4 regions of the Citrobacter telavivensis genome follow, and region 3 is predicted to be linked to each of the others. Evidence: predicted binding sites of a transcription regulator. Region 3 holds the regulator's gene; each other region holds the start of a gene.

Region 1 (3,158 bases), on a different contig from region 3:
GAATGATCGTGGTGCCTTTGTCGTTTAAATCCTTCAAAAAGCCCCACATTGAGCGGCGAAGTTCGATATCAACACCTGCTGTCGGTTCATCGAGAATCAGCAGCTTCGGCTCGTGCATCAGCGCACGAGCAATCATCAGACGTCGCTTCATCCCACCGGATAACATCCGTGCACGTTCGTTGCGTTTTTCCCACAGATCGAGCTGTTTTAAATACTTTTCGCTGCGCTCGATCGCTTCTTTTCGCTCCACGCCGTAGTAGCCCGCCTGATTGACCACGATCTGCTGCACGGTCTCAAACGGGTTGAAGTTAAATTCCTGCGGCACCAGTCCCAACTGACGTTTGGCGTTAACGACATCTTTTTCGAGATCGTAGCCAAAGACGCTGACGCGCCCGGAAGATTTGTTCACCAGCGAGCTGATGATACCGATAGTGGTCGACTTTCCTGCCCCGTTCGGTCCCAGAAGCGCGTAAAAATCACCCGCCTCGACCTGTAAATCTATCCCGCGCAACGCCTGAACGCCGCCAGGATAAGTTTTTTTAAGTTGTTGAAGTTCCAGTGCAATGGTCATAAATTTTTACTTACCTTACGTTCTTACACTTTATATGTGGTTTAAATAATCCCGGAGTTGCCCTATATTAGCCCAACGCACTTATTTGGTTACAGGTCGTTAACCTCCATGAAAGACATAGATACACTCATCAGCAACAATGCACTATGGTCAAAAATGCTGGTGGAAGAGGATTCCGGATTTTTTGAGAAACTGGCGCAAGCGCAGAAACCACGCTTTCTATGGATTGGATGTTCCGACAGTCGCGTTCCCGCAGAACGTTTAACCGGTCTTGAACCGGGCGAATTATTTGTCCACCGTAATGTGGCCAACCTGGTCATCCACACAGACCTCAACTGCCTCTCCGTTGTTCAGTATGCCGTTGATGTCCTCGAAGTTGAACACATTATTATCTGTGGTCACTACGGGTGTGGCGGCGTACAGGCGGCGGTCGATAACCCGGAACTGGGCCTCATCGACAACTGGCTGCTGCATATCCGTGATATCTGGTTCAAACATAGCTCATTGCTTGGCGATATGCCGCAAGAGCGTCGTATGGATACGCTGTGTGAGCTGAACGTGATGGAACAGGTGTACAACCTGGGCCACTCCACCATCATGCAGTCAGCCTGGAAACGGGGTCAGAAAGTGACCATCCACGGCTGGGCATACGGTATTCACGATGGTCTGCTGCGCGATCTGGAAGTAACCGCGACCAGTCGCGCCACCCTGGAGCAGCGCTATCGCCAGGGCGTTTCTAACCTCAGCCAGAAACACGTCAACCACAAATAAAAATCCCCGGTCATGCACCGGGGACGTATCCAGTCAATGCCGGGATTTTCCCGGCTTTTTTACGCTTACTCGTCCAGCAGCACCACTTTGCCGACATACGGCAGATGGCGATAGCGCTGAGCGTAGTCAATACCGTAGCCCACCACGAACTCATCCGGGATGGAGAAACCGATGAACTCGACCGGGACGTTAACTTCACGGCGAGAGGGTTTATCCAGCAGGGTGCAAATCGCCAGAGATTTCGGTTCACGCAGGCTCAGAATTTCACGCACTTTCGACAGCGTGTTGCCGGAGTCGATAATGTCTTCCACAATCAGCACGTCTTTGCCGCGAATGTCTTCATCGAGATCTTTGAGGATCTTGACGTCTCGGGTGGTGGACATGCCGCTACCGTAGCTGGAGGCGGTCATAAAATCGACTTCATGAGATACCTGCACTTCACGGCACAGATCCGCCATAAACATAAATGAGCCACGCAGCAGACCAACCAGCACCATGTCACTGCCGCTGTCTTTGTAACGTTCAGTAATCTGACGACCCAGTTCGGCAATCCGCGCTTTGATCTCCGCTTCGGGGATCATTACTTCTACAGTATGTTTCATAACTCTAACCATATGATTTAAAAACAAATCACTCAATGCCTGCTTCTACCGGAACAGCATCGAAGTGCAAGGCATGCAGTATACCAGTAAAAGTATTTATTCGCGGCATCTCTTAATAAAGCTCATTTTGTGATGACGATCACACTTGTTAAATCCTATAATTAATTGCTACTAAAAAATTAACAAATTGAGATGGTGTATTTTTATGGCAGATAACAACGCACGTTCACCGCGACTCCTCGTGGTGTTAACGGCCCTCTTTGCAGCGCTTAGCGGGTTGTATCTCCTGATCGGCGGAGGCTGGCTGGTCGCCATTGGCGGCTCCTGGTACTATCCGATCGCCGGTCTTGTCATGCTGGGTGTCGCCGTTATGCTCTGGCGCAGTCAGCGTTCCGCACTGTGGCTCTACGCCGCCCTGCTCCTCGCAACCCTGCTCTGGGGCGTCTGGGAAGTCGGCTTCGACTTTTGGGCACTCACGCCGCGCAGTGACATCCTGGTCTTCTTCGGCATCTGGCTGATTTTACCGTTTGTCTGGCATCGCCTGATTGTTCCTTCCCGTGGTGCCGTAGCGGCACTGGTGGTGGCCCTGCTGATTAGCGGAGGGATCCTGACCTGGGCAGGCTTCCATGACCCACAGGAAATCAACGGCACCCTGAGCGCAGACACCACTCCGGCCGACGCTATCTCCACTATCTCCGACAACGACTGGCCGGCGTATGGTCGTAATCAGGAAGGTCAACGCTTCTCGCCGCTCAAGCAGATCAACGCCGACAATGTCCACAACCTGAAAGAGGCGTGGGTGTTCCGCACCGGTGACCTGAAGCAGCCTAACGATCCTGGTGAGATAACCAATGAAGTCACGCCGATTAAAGTCGGCGATACGCTGTATCTCTGTACCGCCCACCAGCGTCTGTTCGCGCTTGATGCGGCCACCGGGAAAGAGAAGTGGCATTTCGATCCGCAACTGAATACCAACACCAGCTTCCAGCACGTTACCTGCCGTGGCGTGTCGTATCATGAAGCGAAAGCCGATAATGCCTCACCAGAAGTCATTGCCGACTGTCCGCGCCGCATCATCCTGCCGGTGAACGATGGTCGTCTGTTTGCGGTGAATGCGGAAACCGGCAAGCTGTGCGAAACCTTTGCCAACAAAGGTATTCTGAATCTGCAAACCAATATGCCGGACACGACGCCGGGGCTGTATGAGCCAACGT
Region 2 (3,158 bases), on a different contig from region 3:
ACGCTATACATTGAAGAAGGGAGAGTAGATGTCATGCGATGAGCAGAGGTTGAAAGACAGTTAAAACGACCCGGCAATCATCAACCGGGTCATCATTATTTACGGATTTACGGTCTTGAGGCCGTACCGTCAGGCGTACGTGCCATTGTCCAGGACGGGATCCCTCCCTCGCACGGATATTTTGCTGCTTTGGCTTCATCGATATCGATACCCAGCCCCGGCTTATCGTTCAGGTACGCATAACCCTGGTCTATCTCCGGGCAGCCAGGGAAGACATCGCGCAGCGCGTCGTTCATTGGCGTGTACTCCTGAATGCCAAAGTTCGGCGAGCTCAAATCAAGATGCATATTAGCGCTGACCCCGACCGGGGAGATGTCTCCTGGCCCGTGCCATGCAGTACGTACGCCGTTCAGTTCGCTGTAGACGGCGAGTTTCTTCGCTGGCGTAATCCCGCCGATGGTGCTCACGTGGCAGCGAATATAGTCGATCAGTTTGTTATCGATGAGCGGCTTCCACTCATTCACATTCACAAACAGCTCACCCATAGAAATCGGTGTTGAAGACTGCTGGCGCAGCATTTTAAGCCAGTCGATATTTTCCGGCGCGACCGGATCTTCAAGATAAAATAGCTGATACTGTTCGAGCGTCTTTGCCAGATTAATCGCCGTCACCGGCGTCACGCGCTCATGCACATCATGGATAAATTCGATACCAAAGCCGAGTTTGTTACGCAAATGCTCGAACAGACGCGGAACGCTTTTTGCATAGGCGTCCGGATCAAAGTAGATACCGGCCGTTTTACTACGCGGTGAACGCTTCGGCTGAATGTTCTTCGCACGCGCCAGTTGTGTGGCGATCAGTTTGAGGTCGTCGGTCCCTGCGCCGCCGTACATGCCCATCTGACAGCGAACATACTGGTAGCCTTCTTCCATTCTGGCGCGGATGTTATCTTCCACTTCGACTTCATCGCCACCATCGGTGTGGCAGTACAGGGGGATCCCATCGCGACATTTGCCACCCAGCAGGTCGTAAACCGGCATGCCCGCCAGTTTACCCTTGATATCCCACAGCGCCATGTCCACACCGGACAACGCATTGTTCATGACAGGTCCATTGCGCCAGTAACCGCTCACCGCACCCGACTGCCAGATATCTTCAATACGCGTCGGATCTTTACCCATCAGAAAAGGGGCCATGTACTCATCGATCGCGCTTTTTACCGCGAAGATACGTTGGGTAAATGTTGCGCATCCCAGACCATACAGTCCCGGCTCGTTGGTCTCAATCTTAACGACCGCCAGGTCAATTCCGCCGGGCGCCGTTAGAATCGTTTTTACATTGGTAATTTTCAGGTTACTCACTTTCACTCCTCAACTCAGCGTATTTACGGCATGTCATACTGTTAAAAATAACATGACCCTTATTTGTAAGTTGTCCTACAACTTGATGTTGTTATATCACGCTTCCTTTAGCGCGCGATATTGAAAGTGCCATTCTGTGATGATGATCAAATTGCCTGTGACTCTGAATTTTTAATTTCATTTAACTGCATGATATACAATGATTTGAAGTGATGTGAATCTCAACTGTTTGTGATCTTTGTTGCAAATTCATGGGCGGGTTGTTGATTTTATCCAAGTGAAAATTCAACCTTAAATAAGACAGTCGTCATACAAGTTAATCGAGGGAGAAAAACAACATGAGCGCTTTATTTGACTTAACGGGGAAAACGGCACTGGTAACAGGATCTGCGCGTGGGCTGGGGTTTGCCTACGCGGAGGGGCTTGCCGCTGCGGGTGCCCGGGTCATTCTGAATGATATTCGCGATGCACTGCTGGCAGAGTCGGTGGATTCACTGGCAAGCAAAGGCTACGACGCGCACGGGGTGGCGTTTGACGTTACCGATGAACAGGCGATTGAAGCTGCCTTCAGCAAACTGGATGCACAGGGAATCGATGTCGATATCCTGATCAATAACGCTGGCATCCAGTACCGTAAACCGATGGTCGAACTGGAGCTGGAAAACTGGCAGAAGGTTATCGATACCAACCTGACCAGCGCGTTTCTGGTCTCCCGCGCGGCGGCGAAACGGATGATTGCGCGTAACAGTGGCGGCAAAATTATTAATATCGGTTCCCTCACCAGTCAGGCGGCCCGTCCGACCGTTGCCCCGTACACCGCGGCGAAAGGGGGGATCAAAATGCTCACCTGCTCGATGGCAGCCGAATGGGCGCAGTTTAATATCCAGACCAATGCCATTGGGCCGGGTTACATTCTGACAGACATGAATACGGCGCTTATCGAGGACAAGCAGTTCGACAGTTGGGTGAAAAGCAGTAACCCCTCTCAGCGTTGGGGCCGTCCGGAAGAGTTAATCGGTACCGCTGTCTTCTTATCCTCTAAAGCATCTGATTACATCAACGGGCAAATTATTTATGTTGATGGTGGCTGGCTCGCCGTACTGTAAGCCGTAAGTACGCTAATGACTCGCCTTTAAAATTCACGGCATGTGTTTATTACTCAGCATGCCGATATAACACAGGTATTATTATGAAGGCTTCAAGATCACGACTCTTTATTCTCACATTGCTGTTTATTGTGACTGCAATTAATTATATGGATCGCGCCAATCTTGCCGTTGCGGGAACGAATATCCAGAATGACTTCAGTCTGACACCCACCCAATTGGGCTTGCTTTTCTCCATGTTTACCTGGGCCTATGCTGCCAGTCAAATTCCTGTCGGCTATGTCCTTGATCGCATCGGTTCACGTATTCTTTACGGTGGCGCGATTATTCTGTGGAGTATTTTTACCTTTATGATGGGATTTGCTTCGCATCATTTATTCGCAACGGCGACGGCGTCATTTGCGATGTTGCTGGCCTGTCGCGCATTAATCGGTGTTGCTGAAGCGCCGTCTTTCCCATCCAATACGAAAATAATCGCCACCTGGTTCCCGGATCATGAACGCGCACGCGCCACCGCGATTTACTCCAGCGCACAATATATCGGGCTGGCCTTACTGACGCCGGCACTCTCCTTTATTGTGGCCAATTACGGTTGGGAGATGTCTTTCTACCTGTCTGGCGGCGCGGGGATTCTGTTCGGTATCTACTGGTTATTGTATTATCGCGATCCGCAACACAGCACCTCTGTGAA
Region 3 (3,158 bases):
GTGGACACGTCAAACCCGTTTGCAGCCAAAGGTATTCCATCGCTGGATGAGAGCTTTGTGGTGATTCATTTCCGCAATCTGGAAGGGATCGATTTCCCCTGGCTGCTGGCAATGCTGCAAGGTTCATTCATTTCTCACATCAATACATTGGTAGTGCCTGGCGGCAAAATGGGGCTGGCCATGGAGCTGATTATGTTGCCGTTGGTACAGCGACTGATGGAAGGGAAAAAAATCGAGTAAGGTAAGATTTTGCCGGATGGCGGCGTTGCGTTATCCGGCCTACTCCTGTCGTAGGCCTGATAAGTGCAGTGCCATCAGGCAGCAATCACTTCATACGAATGGGTAATATTGACCGCTTTTTCCAGCATCAACGCCACGGAGCAATACTTCTCTGCCGACAGATCGACCGCACGCGAAACGGCGGCATCCTTCAGGTCGTGACCCGTGACAATAAAATGCAGATTGATGTGGGTGAACAGGCGGGGTGCCTCTTCGCGACGTTCTGACGTCAGTTTCACTTCGCAGTTCGTCACATCCTGACGACCTTTTTGCAGGATAGAAACCACGTCAATCGCGCTGCACCCCCCTGCCGCCATCAACACCATTTCCATCGGGCTCGGCGCTTTATCACCGGAGTTACCGTCCATCAAAATCTGGTGACCGGAAGCCGACTCACCCAGGAAGGTTAACCCTTCAACCCATTTAACACGCGCTTGCATATTTTTTAACTCCAGTGCGTCAATTTTCCTGACAGATTACGCGTACATAACAATTCTCGCAACGGAAGGCGACCTCCGTCATGCTGAAGCGAGACACCAGGAGACACACGGCTAAAGCTATGCTAAAACAGTCAGGATGCTACAGTAATACATTGATGTACTGCATGTATGCAGAGGACTTCACATTAAAGGCTGCAGTTCGTTTTTGACGGCCTCTTCCCAGGACGAGGGAAGCACATTTTTGCAACCCCAGAGACAGCGGATTTTTTTGGCTCTGGAGACAGCTTATAACAGAGGATAATCGCGCATGGTGCTTGGCAAACCGCAAACAGACCCGACACTTGAATGGTTCTTGTCTCATTGCCACATTCATAAGTACCCGTCCAAGAGCACGCTGATTCACCAGGGTGAAAAAGCAGAAACGTTGTACTACATCGTTAAAGGCTCAGTGGCAGTGTTGATTAAAGATGAGGAAGGGAAAGAAATGATCCTTTCTTATCTGAATCAGGGTGATTTCATTGGCGAACTGGGCCTGTTTGAAGAAGGCCAGGAACGTAGCGCATGGGTTCGAGCGAAAACAGCGTGTGAAGTGGCTGAAATTTCCTACAAGAAATTCCGCCAGTTGATCCAGGTGAACCCAGATATTCTGATGCGCCTGTCTTCCCAAATGGCTCGCCGCCTGCAAGTTACTTCGGAGAAAGTCGGTAACCTGGCCTTCCTCGATGTGACCGGTCGTATCGCCCAGACGCTGCTGAATCTGGCGAAACAGCCTGATGCGATGACTCACCCGGACGGTATGCAGATCAAAATCACTCGCCAGGAGATTGGCCAGATCGTTGGCTGCTCTCGCGAAACCGTTGGTCGTATTCTGAAGATGCTGGAAGATCAGAACCTGATCTCCGCTCACGGTAAAACGATCGTCGTTTACGGCACTCGTTAATCTCATCGAAAATGACGCGCTACCCGATAGCGCGTCATTTTTGTTTTGCCAATGTGGCGCAGACTGATTTATCACCCAGAAATCAACTATGCACTACGTCAAACACTGGTGCTCTGTTTGCCCGTGGCCGTCGGCCTGCTCATCGGGCAGTTACATCTTGGCCTGCTCTTCTCTCTCGTTCCCGCCTGCTGCAACATTGCCGGGCTTGATACTCCGCACAAACGCTTTTTCAAACGCCTGATTATCGGGGCGTCGCTGTTTGCCGGCTGTAGCCTGATCATGCAACTGCTGCTGGCGCAGGCGATACCGTTACCCCTGATCCTGACCGGACTAACGCTCACGCTCGGCGTCACTGCGGAATTGAGCTCCCTTCACGCCCGCCTGCTTCCAGCCTCGCTGATTGCAGCGATTTTCACACTGAGCCTCGCGGGGAACATGCCGGTCTGGGAGCCTCTGCTGATCTACGCATTGGGCACGCTATGGTACGGATTGTTTAACTGGTTCTGGTTTTGGCTCTGGCGCGAACAGCCGCTTCGCGAGTCGCTGAGCCTGTTATACCGTGAACTGGCGGATTACTGCGAAGCCAAATACAGTATGCTGACCCAGCATACTGATCCGGAAAAAGCCCTGCCGCCACTGCTGATGCGCCAGCAGAAAGCGGTCGACCTCATCACCCAGTGCTATCAGCAGATGCACATGCTGTCGGCGCACCGCAACAATGACTACAAGCGGATGCTGCGCGCCTTTCAGGAAGCGCTGGATCTGCAGGAGCATATCTCCGTCAGTCTGCATCAGCCGGAAGAAGTGCAAAAGCTGGTCGAACGCAGCCATGCGGAACAGGTGATTCGCTGGAATGCGCAAACGGTCGCCGCTCGCCTGCGCGTACTGGCGGATGACATTCTCTATCACCGACTGCCGACGCGGTTCACCATGCAAAAGCAGATTGGCGCGCTGGAAAAAATTGCTAATCAGCATCCGGATAACCCCGTAGGGCAGTTCTGTTACTGGCATTTCAGCCGTATCGCCCGCGTGCTTCGCACTCAGCGCCCACTCTACGCCCGCGATCTGATGGCCGACAAACAGCGTCGGTTACCGCTGCTGCCGGCGCTGAAAAACTACCTCTCGTTGAAATCTCCGGCGCTGCGTAACGCCGGGCGTATCAGCGTAATGCTCAGCATTGCCAGTCTGATGGGGTCCGCGTTACATCTGCCGAAACCTTACTGGATCCTAATGACCGTTCTGTTTGTGACGCAAAATGGTTACGGTGCCACCCGCGTGCGTATTCTGCACCGTTCGGCGGGAACGCTGGTGGGGCTGATTATCGCAGGCGTGACGCTGCACTTTCATATTCCTGAGGGGTATACGCTGGCGCTGATGCTGGCAATCACCCTGGTCAGCTATCTGACCATCCGGAAAAACTACGGTTGGGCGACGGTAGGATTTACCATCACCGCGGTGTATACCTTACAACTCCTGACGCTGGACGGCGAGCAGTTCAT
Region 4 (3,158 bases), on a different contig from region 3:
GCATCGCGGAGCATATCAAGCAGGCGATTGTTGAGCAGGAGCGACTGGGGCTGGACGTGCTGGTTCACGGTGAAGCCGAGCGTAATGACATGGTCGAATATTTTGGTGAACATCTGGACGGTTTCGTCTTCACCCAGAACGGTTGGGTGCAGAGCTACGGTTCCCGCTGTGTTAAACCGCCGGTGGTGATCGGTGACGTTAGTCGTCCGGAAGCGATTACCGTCGAGTGGGCGAAATACGCCCAGTCTCTGACCGACAAACCGGTGAAAGGGATGCTGACCGGCCCGGTGACGATTCTTTGCTGGTCGTTCCCGCGTGAAGATGTCAGCCGTGAAACGATTGCCAAACAGATCGCGCTGGCGCTACGTGACGAGGTGGCAGATCTTGAAGCGGCAGGCATTGGCATCATCCAGATTGATGAACCCGCACTACGTGAAGGGCTTCCGCTGCGCCGTAGCGACTGGGCCGCCTATCTGGCGTGGGGCGTGGAGGCATTTCGTATCAATGCAGCGGTGGCGAAGGATGATACCCAGATCCACACCCACATGTGTTACTGCGAGTTTAACGACATCATGGATTCTATCGCCGCGCTGGATGCCGACGTGATAACCATTGAGACCTCACGTTCCGACATGGAGTTGCTGGAGTCATTTGAAGAGTTCGACTATCCAAACGAAATTGGACCGGGCGTGTATGACATTCACTCACCGAACGTCCCGAGCGTAGAGTGGATTGAGGCGCTGTTGCAAAAAGCGGCGCAGCGTATCCCGGCTGAACGCCTGTGGGTGAACCCGGACTGCGGCCTGAAAACCCGCGGTTGGGCAGAAACCCGCGCCGCGCTGGCAAACATGGTCCAGGCAGCACAGAATCTGCGTCAGGCGTGATCCTGAAAAATCTGGCCCGGTTGTTTCCGGGCCAGAACTTATTTCTTACTTCCGTACTGCGCAAACCATGCCAGCATTCTTTGCCAGCCGTCTTTGGCGGATTCTTCGTGATAGCTCGAGCGATAGTCGGCATTGAAGGCATGACCGGCATCGGGATAGACGATAATCTCCGTGTTGGCGTTAGCGGCGCGTAGCGCCTGGCGCATGGTCTCCACGCTTTCCTGCGAAATACTGTTATCCTGACCGCCGTACAGACCCAGCACCGGGGCGTTCAGATCGGTCGCCACATCGACAGGATGCTTCGGCGAATTCAACGACTTATCACCCACCAGCTTTCCATACCAGGCCACTGCGGCTTTCAACTGCGGGTTATGCGCCGCGTACAGCCAGGCAATACGTCCGCCCCAACAAAAGCCGGTGATCATCAGGCGATGAACATCCCCACCGTTACGGGACGCCCAACTGGCAACGTGATCCAGATCGGCCAGTACCTGAGAATCCGGCACTTTCGCCACCAGACCGCTGAGCAGGGTGGGAATATCGGCGAAATCATTCGGATCGCCCTCGCGGAAATAGAGTTCTGGCGCGATAGCCAGATACCCGTCCAGCGCCAGGCGACGGCAGACGTCGCGGATATGTTCATGCACGCCAAAGATTTCCTGCACTACAATGACCACAGGCAGAGGGCCATCGCTCTTTTTCGGGCGCGCGTGATACGCCGGCATGTCGTCACCCTGGGAAGGGATCGACGTAATGCCCGCGACAATAGTGTCGTCCGGGGTATGAACTGAGGTAGAGGCAATCGGGGATGCTGCAGGTGCAAAACCGGTTTGTTGTGTTGATGTCATGGTATTCTCCGTACCCTTAGAAAAATAGCGCACTATTAACTATAGACAGCCTTTAACCATTCACACTGCCTCAAACGGCTCGCTTTTTGTGCGGAGAAAGAAAAAATCGGGCCGTTAATGTGATTTGAATCACTATTTATCGGTAAGTTTATGCAACTGATTTGTTTCATGGTGATGAGGGTCACGAAAATATCTTAAGTCCTTCGGTAAAGTGTCTTTTTGCTTCTTCTGACAAAAACCGAATCACAGAGGAGTTTTATATGTCCAGGTCTGACGTTTTTCATCTCGGCCTCACCAAGAACGATTTACAAGGGGCTACGCTGGCTATCGTCCCTGGCGATCCGGAACGTGTGGAAAAGATCGCCGCGCTGATGGAGAAGCCGGTTAAGCTGGCATCTCACCGTGAATTCACCACCTGGCGTGCAGAACTGGACGGTAAAGCCGTCATTGTCTGCTCGACCGGTATCGGCGGCCCGTCTACCTCTATTGCGGTGGAAGAACTGGCTCAGTTGGGCATTCGTACCTTCCTGCGAATTGGCACCACCGGCGCCATTCAGCCGCATATTAATGTCGGCGATGTGCTGGTCACCACGGCGTCCGTTCGTCTGGATGGCGCGAGCCTGCATTTTGCGCCGATGGAGTACCCGGCAGTCGCTGACTTTGAATGCACCACCGCGCTGGTTGAAGCGGCAAAATCCATCGGTGCCACCACTCATGTGGGCGTGACCGCTTCTTCAGACACCTTCTACCCAGGCCAGGAACGCTACGACACCTTCTCCGGTCGTGTGGTGCGTCGTTTCAAAGGTTCTATGGAAGAGTGGCAGTCAATGGGCGTAATGAACTACGAAATGGAGTCCGCCACGCTGCTGACCATGTGCGCAAGCCAGGGCCTGCGCGCCGGGATGGTTGCGGGCGTGATCGTTAACCGTACTCAGCAGGAGATCCCGAATGCTGAGACGATGAAACAGACCGAAAGCCATGCGGTGAAAATCGTGGTGGAAGCGGCGCGTCGTCTGATCTAATCCTCTTCCCTTCCATAAAAGGCCGACGCGTTCGGCCTTTTGCTTTTACGCGATTATTTGCGTAGCGCCTCGCAGGAAAGTTCTTTAAAACTGGACGTTTATACAGCACAATTCTATTTTGTGCGGGTGATGTATGGCGTCAGGAGGCATTTTGGATATCTCAATCATCATTTATGCGGTTATTGCGCTGGTGGGTATTGCGCTTGGCTGGCTGCTGGCCAGCTATCAGCATGCCCAACAGAAAGCCGAGCAATTCGCTGAACGTGAAGAGATGGTTGCGGCATTAAGCGCAGCAAAACAACAAATAGCCCAAAGCGAACACTGGCGCGATGAGTGCGAGTTGCTCAATAACGAATTACGTAGCCTGCGCAGTATTAACACCTCGCTGGAAGCGGATCTGCGTG

What was found. Region 3 encodes CRP, which controls carbon source genes, mostly activating them, when cyclic AMP is high. Its sites were predicted from a motif close to ATGTGANNNNNNTCACAT; they were not measured.
Region 1: hpt (hypoxanthine phosphoribosyltransferase) is a predicted target of CRP. The motif match lies at 2,072-2,089, and genes of this name have one in related genera.
Region 2: ACERJC_RS06585 (enolase C-terminal domain-like protein) is a predicted target of CRP. The motif match lies at 1,496-1,513, and genes of this name have one in related genera.
Region 4: udp (uridine phosphorylase) is a predicted target of CRP. The motif match lies at 1,850-1,867, and genes of this name have one in related genera.

What each region holds. Positions count from the first base shown of each region.
Region 1 is NZ_JBGUBF010000004.1:256,874-260,031, reverse strand. It holds gene ACERJC_RS18360 (ABC transporter ATP-binding protein) at 1-571, opposite strand, end outside; gene can (carbonate dehydratase) at 680-1,342, shown strand; gene hpt (hypoxanthine phosphoribosyltransferase) at 1,408-1,944, opposite strand; gene ACERJC_RS18345 (glucose/quinate/shikimate family membrane-bound PQQ-dependent dehydrogenase) at 2,150-3,158, shown strand, end outside.
Region 2 is NZ_JBGUBF010000001.1:1,369,396-1,372,553, forward strand. It holds gene ACERJC_RS06585 (enolase C-terminal domain-like protein) at 108-1,361, opposite strand; gene ACERJC_RS06590 (SDR family oxidoreductase) at 1,700-2,467, shown strand; gene ACERJC_RS06595 (MFS transporter) at 2,551-3,158, shown strand, end outside.
Region 3 is NZ_JBGUBF010000003.1:464,170-467,327, reverse strand. It holds gene ACERJC_RS16850 (phosphoribulokinase) at 1-240, shown strand, start outside; gene ACERJC_RS16845 (OsmC family protein) at 315-719, opposite strand; gene crp (cAMP-activated global transcriptional regulator CRP) at 1,027-1,659, shown strand; gene ACERJC_RS16835 (YccS/YhfK family putative transporter) at 1,711-3,158, shown strand, end outside.
Region 4 is NZ_JBGUBF010000010.1:17,838-20,995, reverse strand. It holds gene metE (5-methyltetrahydropteroyltriglutamate--homocysteine S-methyltransferase) at 1-884, shown strand, start outside; gene ACERJC_RS23095 (dienelactone hydrolase family protein) at 923-1,732, opposite strand; gene udp (uridine phosphorylase) at 1,993-2,754, shown strand; gene rmuC (DNA recombination protein RmuC) at 2,906-3,158, shown strand, end outside.